Regions from separate parts of the Pararhizobium sp. PWRC1-1 genome, predicted to be linked through region 2. Evidence: riboswitches for the same ligand, from Rfam matches in the RefSeq annotation. Region 2 holds a riboswitch; the other holds the start of a gene.
The links. A riboswitch is a leader RNA that binds a small molecule or an ion and turns the genes downstream of it on or off. The one in region 2 is predicted to bind S-adenosylmethionine.
Positions count from the first base shown of each region.

Region 1: it holds a riboswitch for S-adenosylmethionine, as region 2 does, so the genes downstream of both, metA (homoserine O-acetyltransferase MetA) here and ACP7E0_RS07550 (O-succinylhomoserine sulfhydrylase) in region 2, are expected to answer to the same signal.

Region 1 covers NZ_JAFCXE010000016.1:1,513-11,992, forward strand. The annotation lists gene trxA (thioredoxin) at 1-777, opposite strand, end outside; gene ACP7E0_RS22540 (prolyl-tRNA synthetase associated domain-containing protein) at 836-1,345, opposite strand; tRNA gene ACP7E0_RS22545 (tRNA-Gly) at 1,600-1,674, shown strand; gene ACP7E0_RS22550 (intradiol ring-cleavage dioxygenase) at 1,706-2,287, opposite strand; gene ACP7E0_RS22555 (SDR family oxidoreductase) at 2,425-3,192, opposite strand; gene ACP7E0_RS22560 (aldose epimerase family protein) at 3,419-4,435, opposite strand; gene ACP7E0_RS22565 (GNAT family N-acetyltransferase) at 4,681-5,133, opposite strand; gene metA (homoserine O-acetyltransferase MetA) at 5,130-6,056, opposite strand; SAM riboswitch at 6,145-6,222, opposite strand; gene ACP7E0_RS22575 (SRPBCC family protein) at 6,297-6,767, opposite strand; gene ACP7E0_RS22580 (SRPBCC family protein) at 6,795-7,268, opposite strand; gene ACP7E0_RS22585 (SRPBCC family protein) at 7,296-7,769, opposite strand; gene ACP7E0_RS22590 (ArsR/SmtB family transcription factor) at 7,766-8,140, opposite strand; gene ACP7E0_RS22595 (DUF4345 domain-containing protein) at 8,284-8,715, shown strand; gene ACP7E0_RS22600 (transporter suffix domain-containing protein) at 10,139-10,480, shown strand, end outside.
Region 2 covers NZ_JAFCXE010000003.1:333,305-343,784, reverse strand. The annotation lists gene phoU (phosphate signaling complex protein PhoU) at 1-256, shown strand, start outside; gene phoB (phosphate regulon transcriptional regulator PhoB) at 364-1,047, shown strand; gene ACP7E0_RS07585 (VOC family protein) at 1,069-1,446, opposite strand; gene ACP7E0_RS07580 (GcrA family cell cycle regulator) at 1,460-1,993, opposite strand; gene ACP7E0_RS07575 (aspartate aminotransferase family protein) at 2,427-3,626, shown strand; gene argF (ornithine carbamoyltransferase) at 3,673-4,590, shown strand; gene ACP7E0_RS07565 (Hsp33 family molecular chaperone) at 4,964-5,947, shown strand; gene apaG (Co2+/Mg2+ efflux protein ApaG) at 5,961-6,353, opposite strand; gene ACP7E0_RS07555 (CDP-alcohol phosphatidyltransferase family protein) at 6,449-7,069, shown strand; gene ACP7E0_RS07550 (O-succinylhomoserine sulfhydrylase) at 7,119-8,303, opposite strand; SAM riboswitch at 8,348-8,426, opposite strand; gene ACP7E0_RS07545 (2'-deoxycytidine 5'-triphosphate deaminase) at 8,535-9,632, shown strand; tRNA gene ACP7E0_RS07540 (tRNA-Gly) at 9,700-9,773, shown strand; gene ACP7E0_RS07535 (hypothetical protein) at 9,805-10,116, shown strand; gene ACP7E0_RS07530 (glycosyltransferase family 2 protein) at 10,083-10,480, opposite strand, start outside.

The DNA.
Region 1 (10,480 bases), on a different contig from region 2:
GGCGGCAAGGATCTGTTCGAGCGCATTCGGGTCGCCGAGCTTGCGGGCCTCCTCGATCTGGTCGAGTTTTTTCACAACGGCGGCGATGCCGGCATCCTTTGCAAGCTCCTCGGAAAGCTCGGCCAGCACTTCGCGCGCCTGCTCCAGCTCGCCGGCGGTGATCAGGCAATTGGCGAGCCCTGCAAGGGCTGCGGCATTCTCCGGGTCCGCCTGCAGCACGGCACCAAACAGGCCGGCGGCGTTCTGCAGGTCGCCCTGTTCAGCAAATGCCTTTGCCTCGGCTAGCGCCGCATCGATCCCGGCCTGCTGGTCATCAATCATGGGGCCTGCGATCTTGTCGATGAATTCGCGTATCTGGCTTTCGGGCACGGCGCCCATGAAACCATCGACCGGCTTGCCGGCGACGAAGGCGATGACGGCCGGGATGGACTGGATGCCGAGCTGGCCGGCGATCGAGGGATGATCGTCGATATTCATCTTGACCAGCCTGACGCGGCCCTGTGCCTCGGTCACCACCTTTTCGATCACAGGGGTCAGCTGCTTGCACGGGCCGCACCAGGGGGCCCAGAAATCGACCAGCACCGGCTGCTGACGGGAGGCTTCCAGCACGTCGCGCGTAAAGTTGGCGGTGGTGGTTTCCTTGATCAGCTCGCCGGCCGACGCGGCTGTGGCCGCCGCTGCCGGAGCTTTCGCTGGCGCAGGGGCGCCGCCATAGCTGGCCGTTGCCGTCATCTGGTTGCCGTAGGATGCTGCATAGGGATTGTCGTTGCCGCTCATCGTGTCTCCTCGCGGACATCCTCGTCCGTCTGACTGTCTTCCCGTCAAAGATCGTATGTCAGGACGTCACTTTCAAGACAAGGGCTTCATGTCCTGTCGCCTCGATAAAGCGCAGCAGATCCTTCGACGCGATCGACGTCGTCGCATCGTTCGCCAGCGGATGGCAGTTGACGATCTCGCACTTCATCAGCGCCTCGTCGATGATGATCTTCACGTTCTTATGGGTATCGTTGATCACGCCGAAGGCGGTGACGGCGCCGGGAATGACGCCCAGATATTCCATCAGCTTTTCCGGCCGGCCGAAGGACACTTTGCTGGCGCCGCCGATGAGCGTGTGCACCGTCTTGAGGTCCACCGTGGCGTTCTCTTCGACGGTGAGCAGGAAATAATTGTCCTTCTTGTCCTTCACGAACAGGTTCTTGGTGTGCCCGCCGGTAATGGCGTCCCTAAGCGCCACCGATTCGGCGACGGTGAAAACCGGCTCGTGCTGCATGGTCTTGTGGGCGATGCCGAGGCCGTCGAGAAACGCGAACAATTCGTCCTGTGTCTTCGGCTGCATTTCACTCATGACGGCTTCCTTCTGGCTCGAAAATAGTGGTCTTCCTTACGGGTAAGGGCAAAAAACCGCAATCTTCCACAGAAAGCAGGCTGCAAAACGCCTTGTTTTCAGGGGCTTGCGACATTTCTTCAAAAAATTATTGGACCGACCGTCATTTCCCTGTTGCATTTAAAAATCGTCTGGGCCATATAGCCGTCGTCGCAGCAAACAACAAACGCAGCGGCGCCACGGTCCACCGACTACCCCCGGACCTTGGATGATGAGCGGGTGTAGCTCAGGGGTAGAGCACAACCTTGCCAAGGTTGGGGTCGAGCGTTCGAATCGCTTCACCCGCTCCATTTTTTCTTCAAAGACTCTCCAAGCCTTGGGTTACGCAACGATGAAGTCGTAGCGGCCGAATTTTCCGTCGTCAGTCGGGCTGACATCGAGCAATAAGGTTGCGTTGAATATCCGGTCGCGCTCATTGAGCGGCTCACCCGGAAAATAGAGTTGCGTCGTCAGCACGCTCCCGCCGGGCCGTTGGACTTTCAGGTGGTAATGCCGGGTGCGACCAGGATATAGCCCTGGAACGATCGTCTCGAACCACCATTTCCCTTCATCGTCGGTGAATTGATGTCCACGGAGTTTGTAGCCACCATTGTCGTAGAGCCCGCTTTCGTTGGCATGCCATAACTCGATCAGCGCTTTTGAGACGGGCCGGCAGTCCTCGGTCAGCACGCGGCCGGCAAGCGTCATCCTTTCACCGTCGGGTGCGTCGTTCGCGAAGTCCTGTTTTTCAGGGCTGTGCGGGGTAAAATACGGGCCTTCTGTCTGCGCTGGCGTCACATCGTCGTCGTCAATGCAAGTTGGTGTAAGTGACAGCTGTGCCGGCGCACCGGCTGCGTGGCCGAGTCCCGGCAGCACAATCGGCGCGGCAACGAAGCCGATAAGGAAATGTCGCCGGGTGGGCATCGCGCTGTATCTCCCGATTACGGAAACCAAGATCCTTGCGGCTCCATAGGGCGGAAGTGAGGCAGGACTTTCTCCTGCCAGGCCATCCTGCGTCGCTGTGCTTGTTCGATCTCCGCCAGTCAAAAAAGGTCCTACTATCATCCCCTTCCGACATACGGCATCTGTGTCGCCATCACGGTCATCGTCAGCACATTGGCGTCGAGCGGCAGTCCGGCCATGTAGACGACGGCGTCGGCGACCAGGTTTGCCGGGATGGTCGGTTCGGAGGCGATGTCGCCATTGGCCTGCAGGACGCCTCCGCTCATCTTTGATGTCATTTCAGTCGAGGCATTGCCGATATCGATCTGGCCGCAGGCGATATCGAACAGGCGGCCGTCGAGCGCGGTAGACTTGGTGAGGCCGGCGATGGCGTGTTTGGTGGCTGTGTAGGGCGCCGACATCGGGCGGGGCGTCGAGGCGGAGATCGAGCCGTTGTTGATGATTCGCCCGCCACGCGGCGTCTGCGCCTTCATCAGCTTCATAGCCTGCTGGGTGCAGAGGAATGCGCCGGTCAGGTTGGCGCTGACGATCGCGTTCCACTGTTCGAAGGTGATGTCCTCCATCGGAATGGCCGGTAGGCCCATGCCGGCATTGTTGACCAGCAGGTCGAGACGGCCGAAATCATGTTGGATGGCGGAAAACAGGGTGGCGACCGCCTGCGGATCACCGACATCGGCGGCGAACGCCCTTGCCGTGCCGCCGGTCTCGGCGGACAGCTCCTTCGCGGCGTTCTGGAGAATATCGAAGCGCCGGCCTGAAAGGACGACCGTATAGCCGTTTTTCAATAGCGCCTCGGCAATGGCGCGGCCGATACCGGTCCCGCCGCCTGTGACCAGGGCAATCTTCGATCCGCTTGTTTCAGCCATGCCCAAGTCCTCCTCGTGCCGCATCATTGATTAGGGCATCAAATCCGGTTTTGCCGCAAAAGCCCAGCGGATTTGCTTTGGACTTATGGGGGCAGCCGGTCGACGGCAACGAGGGGCGGCTTACGCCGCGCAGCGGTGGATCGATCGTTCCACGGTTATTCGTCCGTACTCCGTGGCAGTCACGCCGGGAGGCGTCGTATTGGCGTGGACGAGGAGCCGGCGCCGATCAGCTTCGTGTGAAGACGTAATCTGTTTCCTGCCGCAGGGTTTCGCCGGGCTGCAATACGGCTTGCGGGAAATTGGCGTGATTGATCGCGTCCGGCCAGATCTGGGTTTCCAGGCAGAAGCCGGCGAATGGCCCGTAATGGCGGCCTTCGAGGCCGGGCGCGGCTATATTCATCTTGAAGCCGGTATAGAATTGCACGCCGGGCTCGGTGGTGCGGACTTCCAGCGAAACGCCGGAATTGATGCTGCGCACAAGGGCAACGGACTGCTTGGGGCCACGGGCCTCTGCCAGGCAGAAATTGTGGTCGTAACCGATCTTTTCGCCTTCCAGCTGACGGCGCAGCGGGGTCATGGCGCGCAGGTCGAACGCCGTGCCTTCGACGGAGCGGATCTCGCCGGTCGGGACCTGCAGTTCGTTGGTCGGCAGATAGGTATTGGCGGCAATCATCGCATCGTGACCGAGCGCATCGGCGGTGCCGTCGAGATTGAAATAGCTGTGCTGACAGACGTTACAGATCGTCGCGCGATCCGTGGTGCTTTCATAGAGAACATTGAGGACGCCGCCTTCGCTGACCGTATAGGTGCAGGTGATGGTGCAATTGCCGGGATAACCGGCGCGGCCATCGGGATCGACGATCTGCAGCACAACGCGGTTCTCCGCCGTCTTGATCACTCTCCACAGACGCTTGGCGATGCCGTCGCTACCGCCGTGCAGGTGGGTCACGCCCTTTTCATTGCATTCCAGCTGATAGGACACGCCGTCTATGGCAAACCGCCCACCGCCGATGCGGTTGGCGTTGCGGCCCGGCGTTGCGCCGAAATAGGGGGAATGCGCGAGATAGTCGGAAAAATTCTCGAAGCCGAGCACCAGAGGCGCCGCATGGCCATCAAGACGCAGGTCCTGGATGACCGAGCCCCAGGTGAGGATATGTGCTGTCAGGCCGCCGCCCTTGATCACAATGCGATGCACGGGTTCGCCGGACGGCATATGGCCGAACACTTCAGTCTCTGTCTGCACGGCCATTCTTCCTCCACTCTTCCTGCTGCATAATTCCTTAAATCGGAATCGATTTAAGGGGAAATTATGCAGCAAATTTAACGTGCTACAGCGACCTTTGCGCGTCATGAATGACGCGCGGCGCTGTAGGCGGCAAACTGCGTCATTTCACTGATCGCGGCAACCGAAAAGTCATACAATTTACGGCCATCCGGCCGCCGCATGCGTTGCCGCGCCTTCCGCAGCAGAGACAAAGCAGATTCGTCTCAAAACGTCTTCTGATAGATGATGAAGGGCGTCTTATCGGCGATCCGGTCGTAAAGCTTGCGGGCATTGGCGTTGAAGTCCTGGGTCATCCAGTAGACTTCCTCGGCCTTTTCCGCGTTCGCCCGGGCATAAACAGCCTCGATCAGCGCTCGGCCGATCCCCTGTCCACGCACGTCCGGGTCGGCGAACAGGTCCTGCAGGTAGCAGATCGAATTCTTGTGCCAGCAGGACCGGTGAAAGAGGAAATGCGCAAGGCCGACGGGCTTGCCATCCAGCACGGCGAGAAATCCCGCATATTCATGGGCTGCGCCGCTCAAGAGCCGTGAAAAGGTGAGGGCGTAGATGTCCTCCGGCAGGGTGGTCTCGTAGAAGGCGAGATACGCCTGCCACAGACGGCGCCAGTCTTGCTTGTCACCGGGCTCGACGGGGCGGATGGTGAGGGGTGCGGTCAGCGTCTGTCCTTCCCGATATCGGCGAGATCAAAGGATGTCGTCTGATAGATATCGTTGATCCAGTTGCCGAACAACAGGTGTGCGTGGCTGCGCCAGCGGTTCTGTGGCGTCAGCGTCGGATCATTGTGGGGAAAATGGTTGTGCGGCATCTTGATCGGCACGCCGGCATCGACATCGCGGAAATATTCGTCCGATAGCGAGGTCGAATCATATTCGACATGATTGAAGACATAGAGCCGGTTGCCCGCCTTTTCATGCACGAAGCAGACGCCCATTTCCTCGGATTCCATCAGGATTTCGAGGTCCGGCTTTTTCTCGATATCGGTACGGCGGACCTCGGTCCAGCGCGATACCGGGATCTGGAAATCATCGGAAAAACCGCTGAGATAGGGCGAGGACGGGTTGAGATTGTGATGACGATAGACGCCAAAAGCCTTTTCCTTCAGCGTGTATTTCGGCACGCCATGGAAATGGTAGATCGCCGCCATCGCGCCCCAGCAGATGTTCAGGGTCGAATGGACGTTGGTATGGGTCCAGTCGAGAATCTCACGCATCTCGTTCCAGTAGGTCACGTCCTCGTAATCCAGCGTCTCCACTGGCGCGCCGGTTATGATCAGGCCGTCGAACTTGCGGTGCTTGACCTCTTCCCAGGTCTCGTAGAAGGCGAGCAGATGCTCTTCCGGCGTGTTCTTGGCCTTGTGGCCGCCCAGCCGGATCAGCGAGAACTCGACCTGCAGCGGCGAGGCGCCGACAAGGCGCGCCATCTGCACTTCGGTCTTGATCTTGTTCGGCATGAGGTTGAGCAGGCCGATCTGCAGCGGCCGGATATCCTGACGGATCGCCGCAGTTTCGGTCATCACCCGCACGCCCTCTTTGACGAGGGTTTCGAAGGCGGGCAGCGTATCGGGAATCTTGATCGGCATGGGCAACACTCTGGTCTACGAGCAAGCGGGATATGAACTTGCCGGCACAAAAAAACCGGCAACGACAGAGTCGCTACCGGGCCCGCTTGCTTGCGCACGCACGGCCCTTTAGCAACTTATTTAACGTGGCTGCAAGCCGGCCGGCCAAATCACCACGAATGCTTAGATAGCGCCTGTTGGTGCGCGAATCAATATGCGGCGCCGATGTCCATGAAACGGGCGCCGCAAGGATGCTTTCTGTCAGTCCGGATCGCCGGTCGCTAGAAATGCTGCCAGACTGTCGAGCAGGGAACGCGTTCCCGTTTCGCGCTGTCTGGCAGTGTCATGGCCGTCGAGAAAGGCGTCCTGTTCGGTGAAGATCAGCTTCGTCCCGGTGCCGTCTGCCTTCAGTTCGACCGTGGTCAGCGAGACGGAGATCCGCGTGCGATCCAGGTGCATGTCGTAGCTGTAGATGATGCGCTCGTTTGGCACGATGTCCTGATATTGCCCGTCGAAAGTATGCACGACCCCATCGGGGGCGGCGATCGACAGGTGCTCGCGGCCGCCGATGCGGAAATCCAAGGTGAAGTCCTGCGATCTCCAGCCGGCATGGCTGGCGTACGACGGGGCCTTGCGGTCCTTCTGCGCCCAGGCGGCAAAGACGCGGTCGGGGGAGGCATCATAGTGGCGGACAATGGTGAAGGTGGCGTGGGTGACCGAATGTGGGGCCATGACGGTTTCCTTCCTTTGGTGACAACGTCAGGCAGCAACCTGCGGGCGCAAGAGTTCTATGCAGAGTTTGTCGAGCATTTCACTCCAGCCTGCCTCGTGGTTCGCCCGTTTGTCGTGGCCGTCGAGGAACGCGCCCTGTTCGGTCACGATGTGGCGGCAGCCCTTGCCGGCAAGGATGAATTCGGCCGTGATCAGGCTGGCAAAAATGTGCTTTCCCTCTGATGTCATGCTGCTGGCCGAGACAATTCTCACATCGGGCACGATGTCAAGGTAGGTGGTCTCGTTGCGGAAAGTCGGGCCACCTCTCGGGCCGAAGCGGTTGATATCACCGCCACCGACCTTGAAGTCGAAGTGGTCATAGGCAAGATCCCAGCCATCGCCCGGATTGCCCCAGCGCAGCAGCGCTTCACGTGTTGACCAGGCGGCAAAAACGCGGGACGGCGATGCGTCATAGGTGCGCTCGATGACGATGGTCGAATGATGTATTGAACGCTCGCTCATCACACTCTCCTTGTTTGGCTGCTGGGGTCAGGCAATGGCAGCGCTGCGTTCGAGCTCCAGCGCCAGTTGTTCGTAGAGGTCGCGGCAGCCCTTTTCGCGGTCGGCGACCTTGTCGAGGCCGTCGAGGAAGGCGCCCTGTTCGGTGTAGAACAGCCGGGTCTTTGTGCCTTCTGCCTTCAGTTCCACCGTGGCGAGCGACGAGGAAATGCGCTTGTCGCCGATCAGCATCGAATAGGCGAAGATCATCCGGTTGTCCGGCACGATGTCGTGATAGATGGTTTCGTTATAGACCATCATCGTGCCATCCGGGCTGAACCGGCCGGTCTCGCGGCCGCCGACGCGGAAGTCGAAGGTGTATTCGGCAATCGGCCAGTTGTCGGCCTTGACGAACCAGCGGTTGCGGGCGGCCGGGTCGGAAAAGGCCTTGAAGACGCGGGCCGGCGAGGCGTCGTAGACGCGCTCGATGACGAAGGTGGCATGGGTGACGCTGCGGTCGGTCATTTTGTACTCCCTGGTGATGTTTCGGTTTTGATGGTTTCGGGGTCTTCAGGATTTTCAGCGAGATACTCCCCCAGCGCGTCGAGACGGCGGCCCCACAGGGCGCGGCGGTCGGAGATCCATTGTTCGGCAAGGCTCAGCACCTCCCGGTCGATGGTGCAGGTGCGGACCCGCCCGACCTTCTGCGATTGGACGAGGCCGCTCAGTTCCAGCACCTGCAGGTGCTGCATGACGGAGGGCAGGGACATGGTGAGCGGGCCGGCCAATTCGCTGACCGAGGCGGATCCGCGGCAGAGCCTGTCCACCATCATGCGCCGCGCCGGATCGGCGAGCGCCTGGAACATGAGATCGAGCTGGTTCGATTGGTTAAGCATATGCCTAACTATCATGGTGTGATGGTGGGCGCAAGAGATAGTTAAGTGAATTACTAAGTGTTGTGTTCACGCCTATGTGTTCGGGGTGCTGAAACTCGGCCGCGCCCGCGTCCGTACCCCTGATGACTTCAGGAGGAAACGCGATGCCCAGTCTTGCCTATCAGATCAGCCCGGCCGATTTCCGGCAGCGGCGCCTGCTGCAGGCGACCATCGCGGTTCTTGCGATGCTGCCGGTGTTTGCCGGTTTGTGCGGGGTGGTGATGGGACCTGGGTTTCTCGGCGAAAAGACCCCGCCTACGGATCTCAGCAGCCATGTGCGGTTCCTGTCCGGGGTTTTCCTTGCCTTCGGCATCGCCTGGTACAGCTGCATTCCGGCGATCGAGACGAAGGCCGAGCGCATCCGGCTTCTGGCGATCCTAACGTTCAGCGGCGGGCTGGCGCGGCTGTATTCGCTGTATGTCGATGGCGTGCCGTCGGCCGGGCATGTGCTTGGCCTCGGCATGGAACTTGTCGTCGTGCCCTGCCTGGTCGTCTGGCACGGACGGGTCGCGGCGCTCAGCCAAAGCCGGGGCTGAGCGGGCTGAACGATGTCGCGCGGCAATCGGCGTCTTCCTCCCTAAAAGCAAAAGGGCGGAGGCGATTGCCGCAAGCGGCGGGTGGGGCGGTCCTAGCGTGGCTGGGAGGATCGTCTCACCCTTTTTTCCGGCATGCGGGAGAGGTTGTCGCGTCACCGTTCAGTGGGTGACGTGCTCCGGGAACAGTGTTTCATGCCGAACTGCTTTCCCACTGTCCGTCGTACTCGAACAACATGCCCCGCTGCAGCGCAGCGAAAGAACCCTTGCCCTGACGCTGGCTTGTCTTTTGGCGCGAAGGACTTCGCGCCGCTGGATCCCCGCCACGGAGGGCTGACATGACGGAGGTGGGGAGGGCTTCTGGGCACAAAAGATGCTCCACGCCTTCCATCCACGCGCGAAAATTCGCCGTGGGTTTTCAAAGAACAGGTTGGCCGGGGCACATCGGGTGCCTCAGGTAGGTAATAGTAGGTGACACGCGATGTGCCCCGTTTCGGTGTCTTTTGCCGCGCTTCTCAGGTTCTTCTGCGCTTTCCTTTTTGACGGGAAAGCCTCCAATGCCCCGGCCCGGCCGCTTATCCGCCAGGCCTTTCAATACGGCGGGGTTCAGCCCTGGACCGTCCAAGGACGGTGTGACCACCCGGCACGCCCAGTCCGCTTTCACGAACCGGAGGAGAACCGCCTTTCACGCAGCCCCGGGGATTTTGCGCGCGTTCCGCCAAACCGTCCGGGCACCGGCCCCGCCTCGCCGGCAACGCAAACCGGTGTATCCGTGGTGGGACGGGGAGAAGTATGGCACGGGTTTTGAGGGCGGGGATTTGCGGGGATGATTTTTTACGAAGTGGCGGCTATCCGCATCAAACGGAACTTATCAACCTGGCAGCGGGTTCCTTCCCCTTAGAGGCCACATCTGCTAAAATCGTGCAGAACATGGGGTGGTCCATGATGCCTAGATTCCTCGGTATTGCCGCCTGCGCCAGCACGCTCCTATGCCAAGCCCTGGTCGCCGAAGAGCTTGCCACCTGGCAAACTCACGCCTTGGAAGCAATTCAGCAAAAGAGAGGCGTGGAAAGGGTTTCCTGGAAGGCGCCCGTGATAACGTCTTGTGGGTAGACGTACAGCCCGACACCTATCATTCGGCGGGGTTCGCACGTTACCTATGCACCACGCTGGACGACGCCGGTTTGCCGCCCGGCGTTCGAACCACGATCTGGATCTTTGATCCTGCTGCACATAGAAGGGGCGGATGGCCCCTCGGCGACACGAAATGTGTCGGCCACTGATCCTCGACCGGCTTCAGCCCGGCGAATTGCATTTTCTCATATACTAAAAGCCTAACTTGCGATTTATAATCGTTTTGACGGGAAAAGAGCGGGAGCAGCGCTGGTCGGCAACGCGATCGACGCTTCAGGAGGGGATGAGGAAAATGTCAGTTCAATTGGAAGAGAATGTCGCGCCGCAAGCACCGGCCTGGCGTTTCAAGCTCGGTATCGTCCTTGTCTGCGTCGCCATAGCCATGTGGCTTTGCGTGCCGATCGCAGCATGGGCGGGTGTGCCAAGTACAAGGATTGCCGCCATCACGGGGGTGATCTTCATCGTCAACAAGATCCTTCTGCTGCTTGTTATTGCGGTGATGGGCAAGGCCGGCTTCCAAGAGCTCAAGAGGAAGATCTTCGGCGTCTTCCGTCTCTCGACGGAGACCCATATCAGCCGGGCGCGATACAATCTCGGCCTCGTGATGTTCTGTATCCCGCTGATCTCGGCCTCG
Region 2 (10,480 bases):
CATCCGCGAGCGCGACAATGAGATTGACGCGATCTACACGTCGCTTTTCCGCGAACTGTTGACCTACATGATGGAAGATCCGCGCAACATCACGCCCTGCACGCATCTTTTGTTCTGCGCCAAGAACATCGAGCGCATCGGCGACCATGCCACCAACATCGCCGAAACCATCTACTACATGGCGACCGGCGCGCAGCCTGTCGGCGAGCGTCCGAAGGACGATACGGCCAACACGGTCGGCGCGATCGGTAACTGATCGCGAGATAAAGTAAGTATCTGCTTACACAATAGTTGCGCGAGCGGCCGCTGGAGCCGCTCGGCAAGCCTTCGGCCAACCGGCCGGGCGCCAAGGAGCTAAAGTGAATGTTGCCAAGAATTGCCGTTGTTGAAGATGAAGAGGCGCTCAGCGTTCTCCTCCGATACAATCTTGAGGCCGAAGGGTTTGAAGTCGATACGATCAATCGTGGCGACGAGGCGGAAATGCGCCTGCAGGAACGCCTTCCCGATCTCCTGATTCTCGATTGGATGCTGCCGGGCGTTTCCGGCATCGAACTGTGCCGGCGGTTGCGCCAGCGCCCGGAAACCGAACGTCTGCCGATCATCATGCTGACGGCACGCGGCGAAGAGAGCGAGCGGGTACGCGGTCTTGCTACCGGTGCCGACGACTATGTTGTCAAGCCGTTCTCGACGCCGGAACTGATGGCGCGGGTCAAGGCGATGCTGCGCCGGGCCAAGCCCGAGGTGCTGTCAACGCTGCTGAAATGCGGCGATATCGAACTCGACCGCGAAACCCATCGCGTCCACCGCAAGACCCGTGAAGTCCGTCTCGGGCCGACCGAGTTCCGCCTGCTAGAATTCTTCATGGCCTCGCCCGGTCGCGTCTTTTCGCGCTCGCAGCTTTTGGATGGTGTCTGGGGTCACGACATCTATGTCGACGAACGCACGGTGGACGTCCATGTCGGACGCCTGCGCAAGGCGCTGAATTTTTCTAACATGCTGGACGTGATCCGCACTGTGCGCGGCGCGGGCTATTCGCTGGAAAGCTGAGTTCCGTATGCCGTAGAACCGTCAGGCGGTGCCGAGCGGCTCGCCAATCTCGATGGCGTGACCATCCGGATCATAGAAGCGAAAGACCCTCTGCCCCCAGGCCTGCGTCTCGATGGGGTGGATGAGGTTCACATTGCCGGCGATGCGCTCGAAAAGCGCGTCCAGATGATCATGTTCGAAATAGAGCAGGATATTTCGGCGGCCATAGGGCTCGGAAATGACAGACGGCTGTCCCCAGACCGTCGTTTCCAGGGATTTGCCGTCATGGATGGCAAATCCCGTTTCAAACATGACGAAATTGCCGAAGTCTCGGCTGACTGCCAATCCCAGTATCTCGCAGTAGAACGTCTTCGAGATGCTGATATCCCGCACGAACGGGATGGGATTGACGAACCGCACGACTGGCCCGGCCTCAGCGTGCCCGGCGACGCTCGCCGGACGGTTGGTACGCAAGCTTGGCGTGGAATGTGCAGTAAGGCGATGTGTCCGGGGAATCGTTGCCGCAGAAGTGGAACTCTTCCTTCATCGGATCGCCGATCGGCCACTTGCAGGTGCGGTCGGTCAGCTCGGTCAGGACTAGGCGGCGCGACATCGGAACAACAACGTTGTTGCCGGCCGGTGCTGCTTCCTGATCCTCGACCGCGCCGATTTCCACTTCTTCCTTCATGACGGTTGCACCTGCGGTGCGCGTCACTGTGCGGGTGGCAGTCATGCGCGATGCGGTATAGTTCGGCGCACGCGGTGCCGCGGAAGGTGCGGGGCGTTTCGCACGTGCCGTTGCGGTGCTGCCGCCGGCCTTGGCTCGGCCTGGCAGGCAGAGCCGGTGGACCTTGCCGATGACGGCGTTGCGGCTGACGCCGCCGAGCTGCGCAGCGATCTGGCTCGCGCTCAAGCCTTCGGACCACAATTTCTTGAGTTTTTCGACCCGCTCGTCAGTCCAATTCATGGTCTTGTCTCCATTCCCAGCGTTGGTGATGGTCGAATCCTCCACCGCGCCCCGGGTGTGCTCCGAGGCTGAAACGCGATAACACTTTTGGTGACTAGGTCCGCCGCATGCGTTCTAGTAATTGTTTCTTAACGTAGAGCCCGGGGGACTCCCTGACAAGAGTCCGCGGAATCTCAGCGAATCGATTTCTGAGTTTTCCCCAACTTGCTTGCGATGCGTGGCATTTTTGCAAGGGTATCCGGCTAAAAAATTTGCGCCCGCTGTATAGCCGCGAATTGCCGGAAATCATGGGCTTTTGTTGACATCGCACTGCGAAGTGAAGATAGTGCCCTTGCCGCCGAAAGGCGGCATTTTGATTTTTTACGGGCTGGTCACAGCCTTGTTGACGGCGCCGTTTATACAATGGCCGTGATGGATTAAGGAGACATGCGCCATGGCCGATGCCACGCCGCTTTATGACACATATGCACGCGCGCCCTTGCGGTTCGAGCGGGGCGAAGGCGTCTGGCTGATCGCCGAAGACGGTACCCGCTATCTGGATTTTGCTGCCGGTGTGGCTGTCAATTCGCTGGGTCATGCACATCCGCATCTTGTCTCGGCATTGAAGGAGCAGGCAGACAAGGTTTGGCACCTGTCGAACCTCTATGAAGTTCCCGGCCAGGAAAGCCTCAGCCGCCGCCTGACGGAAGCGACGTTCGCGGACAAGGTGTTCTTCACCAATTCCGGCGCGGAAGCGCTCGAATGCGCGATCAAGACGGCGCGGCGTTATCATTTTTCCAAGGGCCAGCCGGAAAAATTCCACATCATCACCTTCGAAGGTGCTTTTCACGGCCGCACGCTGGCGACCATCGCTGCCGGCGGGCAGGCGAAGTATCTGGAGGGCTTCGGTCCGAAGGCGCCTGGTTTTTACCAAGTGCCGTTCGGCGACATGGGCGCCCTGAAGGCTGCGATAACTGAAGAGACCGCCGCAATCTTGATCGAGCCGATCCAGGGCGAGGGCGGTATCCGTACGGTACCGAAGGAATTCATGCAGGAACTGCGTGCCCTTTGCGACGAATACGGCCTGCTGCTCATCCTTGACGAGGTCCAGACCGGCGTTGGCCGGACCGGCAAGCTGTTTGCGTATGAGTGGGCCGGCGTCACGCCGGACATCATGGCGGTTGCCAAGGGCATCGGCGGCGGTTTCCCGCTCGGCGCCTGCCTTGCTACCGAGGAAGCGGCTTCCGGCATGGTCACCGGCACCCATGGCTCGACCTATGGCGGCAACCCGCTGGCCATGGCCGTCGGCAATGCCGTTCTCGATGTCATCCTTGCAGACGATTTCCTGCAGCACGTCCGTGATGTCTCGCTGGTCTTCCGCCAGGGGCTTGCCTCGCTGGCCGATCGTTTCCCCGATGTCATCGAGGAAATCCGCGGCGAAGGCCTGATGCTCGGAATCAAGGCCAAGGTCCCGTCTGCTGATCTCCTGAAGGCCATCCGCGCCGAAAGACTGCTGGCGGTGCCTGCGGGCGAAAATGTCATCCGCCTGCTGCCGCCACTGGTGACGACGGCCGAGGAAGCCCGTGAAGGCCTGGCGCGGCTTGAACGCGCGGCCGAACAGCTGACGGCGGAGCGACGACAGGCATCGGCCTGAACGACGCTTCACTGACACGCTGAAAAAACACAGGACTTTGAATAGAATGGCCGGTACCAGACACTTTCTCGATCTTTCTGCCATGACGACAACCGACTTGCGGTCGATCATCGAGGACGCCCGCGTCCGCAAAGCCGATACTAAGGCCGGAACTGCCGAAAAGCCGCTGGCCGGCAAGATGCTGGCGATGATCTTCGAAAAGCCTTCGACCCGTACCCGCGTGTCCTTCGATGTCGGCATGCGCCAGCTCGGCGGCGAGACGCTTTTCCTGTCCGGTACCGAAATGCAGCTCGGCCGCGCTGAAACCATCGGCGATACGGCCAAGGTCCTGTCCCGTTATGTCGATGCCATCATGATCCGCACCACCGATCACAACCGGCTGCTGGAACTGGCCGAGTACGCCACCGTGCCTGTTATCAACGGCTTGACGGATGCGACGCATCCTTGCCAGATCATGGCCGATATCATGACGTTCGAGGAACATGCAGGTCCCGTGAAGGGCAAGACGATTGCCTGGACCGGCGACGGCAACAATGTGCTGCACTCCTTCATCGAAGGCTCGGCGCGCTTCGGCTACCGGATGAACATGGCCGTGCCGCTCGGCTCGGAACCGGACGACAAGATTCTCAACTGGGCGCGCAACAATGGCGGCGAGATCAAGCTTTATCACGATGCCGATCAGGCCGTGGATGGCGCCCATTGCGTGGTGACCGACACCTGGGTGTCGATGAACCAGGAACACCGCGCCCGCGGCCACAATGTCTTCCAGCCCTTCCAGGTCAATGCCCAGCTGATGGCGAAGGCCGACAAGGACGCGATTTTCATGCACTGCCTGCCTGCCCATCGTGGCGAGGAGGTGACGGACGAGGTTATCGACGGCAAGCAGTCGGTGGTGTTCGACGAGGCAGAAAACCGCCTGCACGCGCAGAAATCGGTTCTTGCCTGGTGCCTCGGGGCTCTCTAGCGCATGTCGCGCAAAAGTGCGCAGCGGTTTTGCGATAACGGCATGTGCCATCAAAAACCTAAAGCGCGGCACGCGAATCTGAAAGATCGCGGCGCTTTAGCGGTCTGGCCCGGCATATTGAAAACCGGGTGGCGGCACACGATCTATGCAACACGTCGAATGACCGGCAGGTGGTATGTCCTCCTTCGCCGGTCATTCGTATTGAGAAGTATCCATCCACCCGCGTCGCCGTCCTGACTGAAGGCGGCAGAGCGAACGGCCGTTTTTTCAGGAACGATCTGGACAAAGCCGGTTTGCGCAGGATCAATATAAAGCATCGGATAGCGCCCCGGCCTTTACGGCGGGCAGACGTCCGAGGGCTAGGAGCAGAGTGATGACGGAAGCAGACTTTAGCCTCGGCCAGTTCGATTTTGCCGGCGACGATCATGTGGTGCCGTTTCAGGTGGAGGGCCTCGACGTACGCGGCCGCGCTGTCCAGCTCGGCCCGATGCTGGATGCGATCCTTGAACGCCACAACTATCCTCTGCCGGTCGCTCGTCTCGTTGCCGAAACTGTGGTGTTGACCGTGCTGCTCGGCACCTCGCTGAAATTTGAAGGCAAGCTGATCATCCAGACCAAGAGCAATGGCCCGGTCGATCTGGTCGTCGCCGATTTCGCCACGCCGGATCGGGTGCGGGCCTATGCCCGTTATAACGAGGAAGCTCTGAAGATTGCGGAAGAGAACGGCCTCACCCAGCCGCAGCATCTGCTGGGTGAGGGTATCCTTGCCTTCACCATCGATCAGGGCGCCCATATGCAGCGTTACCAGGGCATCGTGCCGTTGGACGGCGCCTCGCTGGAAGAAATTGCCGGCGTCTATTTCCGCCAGTCGGAACAGATCCCGACCAAGGTCCGCCTCGGTGTCGCCGAGCTGCTTGATCGTGATGAAAACGGCAAGCCGCGTCACCGCTGGCGGGCCGGCGGCATGGTCGCGCAGTTTCTGCCGGAAACGCTGGAGCGCATGCGTCAGCCCGATCTTCCCGGCGGCGACGGCGCGGACGATAGTTTCGAAGTCGATGACCTGTGGGGTGAAGCCAGCGTCATGGTCCAGACCATCGATGCCGACGAATTGACCGATCCGACGGTTGGTACCGAGCGTCTGCTTTACCGGCTGTTCCACGAGCGTGGCGTCAAAGTCTATCCGCCCCAGGCGGTCTATGACAAATGCAGTTGTTCGCGGGAGAAGCTGCGCGATGTGCTGGCAAGCCTCAGCCAGGATGATATCGATCATGCGGCCGAGGACGGAATGGTGTCGGTCAACTGCGAGTTCTGCTCGACGACCTACAGCTTCGAGGCAACGGAAGTGAAGCCGCAGTAAGACGCTGCGGCCCTCAGTTCAGCGTCCGGTTCTGGCCGGGCGAATCCAGCGAGAAGGCGGGGATATCGACAGTGAAGGACTCGCCTTCTATGGTTTCCATCGAATAATGGCCGAACATCACGCCTGATGGTGTATCGAGCGGGCAGCCGGAAGAATATTCGTAGGTATCGCCGGGGTTGAGAACCGGCTGCTCACCGATGACGCCAGGTCCATTGACCTCGTCCACTTGGCCGTTTTCATCGGTGATGTGCCAGTAGCGCGTCATCAACCTCACGGTCTGGTCGGACAGGTTCGAGATCAGGATCCGGTAGCCCCAGACATAGCGGCTGTCATCCGGATCGGATTGCTCCTCCAGATAATAAGGCTCGACGGTCACCTCGATGTCGCGTGTCAGCGCGCGGTACATATGCAAACCCTTTTCAAGTCCATAGGCGATATTCTACAGCAAGATGGTTTCGTCAAGAATAATGGACAGCGTAAACTGTCTGGATAGGGCACAGCATGCTGGACGGTCATTTCAGGAAGCGGCTCGACCCTTGGCTGGATCGTGCAGGCCAAGAATTGGCAGTGCGTGGTATCGGGGCGAACACGGTCACCATTATGGGTTTCGTGATCGGCTTGGCGGCCGCAATCGCCATTGTTCTCGATGCTTATGTCTGGGCTTTCGTTCTGATCGGCGCCAGCCGGATTTGCGATGGGCTTGACGGCGCGGTTGCGCGTGCGACCCAAAAAACCGATTTCGGCGGCTTCCTCGATATCGTGCTCGATTTCGCTTTCTACGGTCTTATCCCGTTCGCTTTCATCCTTGCCGACCCTTATGAGAACGGCGTTGCAGGCGGGCTCCTGCTGCTATCATTCTATGTCAACGGCGCCAGCTTCCTCGCCTTTTCGATCATGGTTGAAAAACGCGGTCTTTCGACGGATGCGCGCGGCGCAAAGTCGCTCTATTTCACTACAGGGCTGGCCGAGGCGACCGAGACGATCGGCGTCTTCCTGGCCTTCTGCCTATTCCCGGAATGGTTTTGCGAGATCGCGGTGATCTTCGCACTCGTCTGTTTCTATACAGCCCTGTCGCGCATCATGCTGGCACGGGCGAGCTTCAGGCGAGAAACCCAGGTATAGAAAAACGCCCGCATCCGGCAGGACACGGGCGTTTCACACAATCCGAAAATCAGGCCTGAACGGACTTCAAGGCGCGGGCGAAATCCTCGATCAGGTCTTCGCTGTCCTCGATCCCGGCCGAGAAGCGCACCGTGCCCGGCGAAATGCCAAGTTCGGCGCGGGCTTCGTCCGAAAGGTTCTTGTGTGTCGTCGTTGCCGGATGGGTGATCAGGCTCTTGCTATCGCCGAGATTGTTGGAGATCAGCACCACGTCCAGCGCGTTCTGCAGCGCAAAGGCCGCTTCCTTGCCGCCCTTCAACTCGAAGCAAACCAGCGTCGAGCCGCCCTTCATCTGCCGGGCGATAATATCGGCCTGCGGATGGTCCTTGCGGCCGGGATAGATCACCTTAGCGACCTGGCTCTGCTCGGCGAGGAAGTCGGCGACGCGCGATGCATTCTCGCTCTGCTGGCGCACGCGCAAGGGCAGTGTCTCGATGCCCTTCAACAGCGTCCAGGCATTGAACGGCGAGAGTGCAGGGCCGGTGTGGCGGAAATAGTCGTGCAGGTGTTCGTTGATCCATTCCTTGTCGGACAGGATCACCCCGCCGAGGCAACGTCCCTGACCGTCGATATGCTTGGTAGCGGAATAGACGACGATATGGGCACCGAGTTCCAGCGGCTTCTGCAGAAGCGGTGTTGCAAAGACGTTGTCGACGATGACCTTGGCGCCGATCTGATTGGCGATCTTGGCGACGCCTTCGATATCGATCACTTCCAGCGTCGGATTGGTCGGGCTTTCGAGGAAGAACACCTTGGTGTTTGGCTTGACGGCCTTTTCCCAGTTTTCCAGAAAACGCCCGTCGATCAGCGTGAATTCGATGCCGTATTTCGGCGCCAGCGTTTCGACCACCCAGCGGCAGGAGCCGAACAGGGCGCGGGCCGCTACGATATGGTCGCCGGCCTTCAACTGGCAGAGGATTGCGGCGGAAACCGCAGCCATGCCGGATGCCGTGGCGCGCGCATCTTCGGCGCCTTCCAGCATGCACATGCGCTTTTCGAACATGTCGTTGGTCGGGCTGCCATAACGGGCATAGATGAAGCCGTCCGTCTCGCCCTTGAAGCGCGCTTCCGCTGCTTCCGAGCTGTCGTAGACGAAACCTTGCGTCATGAAGATGGCTTCGGAGGTTTCACCATGGTTTGAACGGGTCGTGCCGCCGTGAACGAGCTGTGTCGCGGGGCGCCAATTGTTGCTCATCGATTGTCTCTTTCAAAACAAAAAAACCGGCCGCGTAAAGCAAGCCGGTTTCAAACCCGGCCTTTTTAGCTATTTGTTTTACGTGGCTGCAAGCCGACCGGCCAAATCACCACGGGATAAGTCAGTATTTACTGATTAGCCGCGCTTGCGTCAATTCCCGTGAACAAGAAGATATGTCACAGGGACAATTTGGGTTATGACGTGCCGGTTGCGGCAAAGAGGACGATGGAAATGACCAGGGCCACAGGCATTCTAGCCGATCGCGCCATTGCTGCGCTGTTTGATGCGGGACGGTTGAAAAGCGAGGCAAAGCTCGATGCCGACCAGATCCAGCCGGCCAGTCTTGACCTGCGTCTGGGCTCGATCGCCTTTCGTGTGCGCGCCAGCTTCATGCCCGGTCCCGGTCATCTGGTGGCCGACAAGCTCGACCGGTTGAAGCTGCACGTCATCGATCTCTCCAAAGGGGCGGTGCTGGAAACCGGCTGCGTCTACATCGTGCCGCTGATGGAAAGCCTCGATCTTTCACCGGAAATGTCCGCGTCGGCCAATCCGAAAAGCTCGACCGGCCGTCTCGACATCTTTACCCGCGTCATCACCGATCGCGCCCAGGAATTCGACAAGATCCCGGCCGGCTATTCCGGCCCGCTCTATCTCGAAATCAGCCCGCGCACCTTCCCGGTCATCGTCCGGCGCGGCTCGCGCCTGTCGCAGATCCGCTTCCGCATCGGCCATGCGCTGCTCACCGAAACCGAAGTGCTGGCACTGCATGAAAGCGACGTGCTGGTCGCCAGCGACAAGCCCAACGTATCCGGGGCCGGCATTGCGCTCTCGATCGATCTCAAGGGCACCGGTGCCGATGGCCTGATCGGTTATCGCGGCAAGCACCACACCGCCGTCATCGATGTCGACAAGAAGGCCGAGCACGGCATCTTCGATTTCTGGGAGCCGCTCTACAGCCGCGGTCGCGACGAACTGATCCTCGATCCCGACGAGTTCTACATCCTCGTCTCGCGCGAAGCGGTGCATGTGCCGCCGCTCTATGCCGCCGAAATGACGCCGTTCGATCCGCTGGTCGGCGAATTCCGTGTCCACTATGCCGGCTTCTTCGACCCAGGCTTCGGCCACGTCTCGGCCGGTGGCAAAGGCAGCCGCGCCGTGCTCGAAGTCCGCAGCCACGAAGTGCCGTTCATCCTCGAACATGGCCAGATCGTCGGCCGTCTGGTCTACGAACACATGATGGAGCGTCCGGAAGGCCTTTACGGCCTCGGTCTCGGTTCCAACTACCAGGCCCAAGGCCTGAAACTCTCCAAGCATTTCCGCTCGGAGTAAATTCCGCCCGGAAAACCGGCTGCCGCCTTGACAGGCAGCCGTGCTTGGTGGAAACCTCGGCCGCAAGGCGGGTATGATGTAGTGGTAGCTTGTCAGCTTCCCAAGCTGATCGTGCGGGTTCGATTCCCGCTACCCGCTCCACTTTATTTCGGATAATATTGGCGGATACACCTTGCATGAGGAAAACGCCGTTCCGATCATGGCAAAATCCACAAAGTACATCCTGCTGGAAGAAGAACGCGACCGGCTGAAGGACGAGCTGGCGAACGAATTCCAGTTCTTCAGCGCGACAGATGAGTTCCGTGACGGCATGCTTCCTGAAATCATCGCCATGATGATGCGTTATGATAAAATTGAACGCGTCTTGAAACACTATCAGGACGAAGTCTTCACGCCTGTGTTGGAGCCATCCCTCGACATTGATGCGCCGCCGGTCGAGGGGGATACACTTTATTTTTCGCCGGAAAGCTCATCCACCAAATAGAGTGGGGCCAGCGGGGCTATATTCCTGTCTTTTGTCTGCGCAGTACCGACAGGCGTATGCGGCGTCTTGTTCCAGGAAAACGGATTGTTGCGAAGTTCCAGCAACGCCCGCCAGGCGGCCAGCGACATGACCAGCCAACAGAGCGGCACGAACGCCCAGCGCCAGCCGACGGACCTTTTTTCGCTTACATTCATCCGGTTGAGCCCAAGACAGACAAAGACTGCATAGCTGCCGAAGATATTGACGATATCGATCATGAACAGACAGAAGGCCATCCATCCGTCCACCGTTACGCCGCCCTGCACCATCAGCCATGTCAGATAGACCAGAAAGCCGAGAACAACCGGGTGGCTGAGCGAGGAAA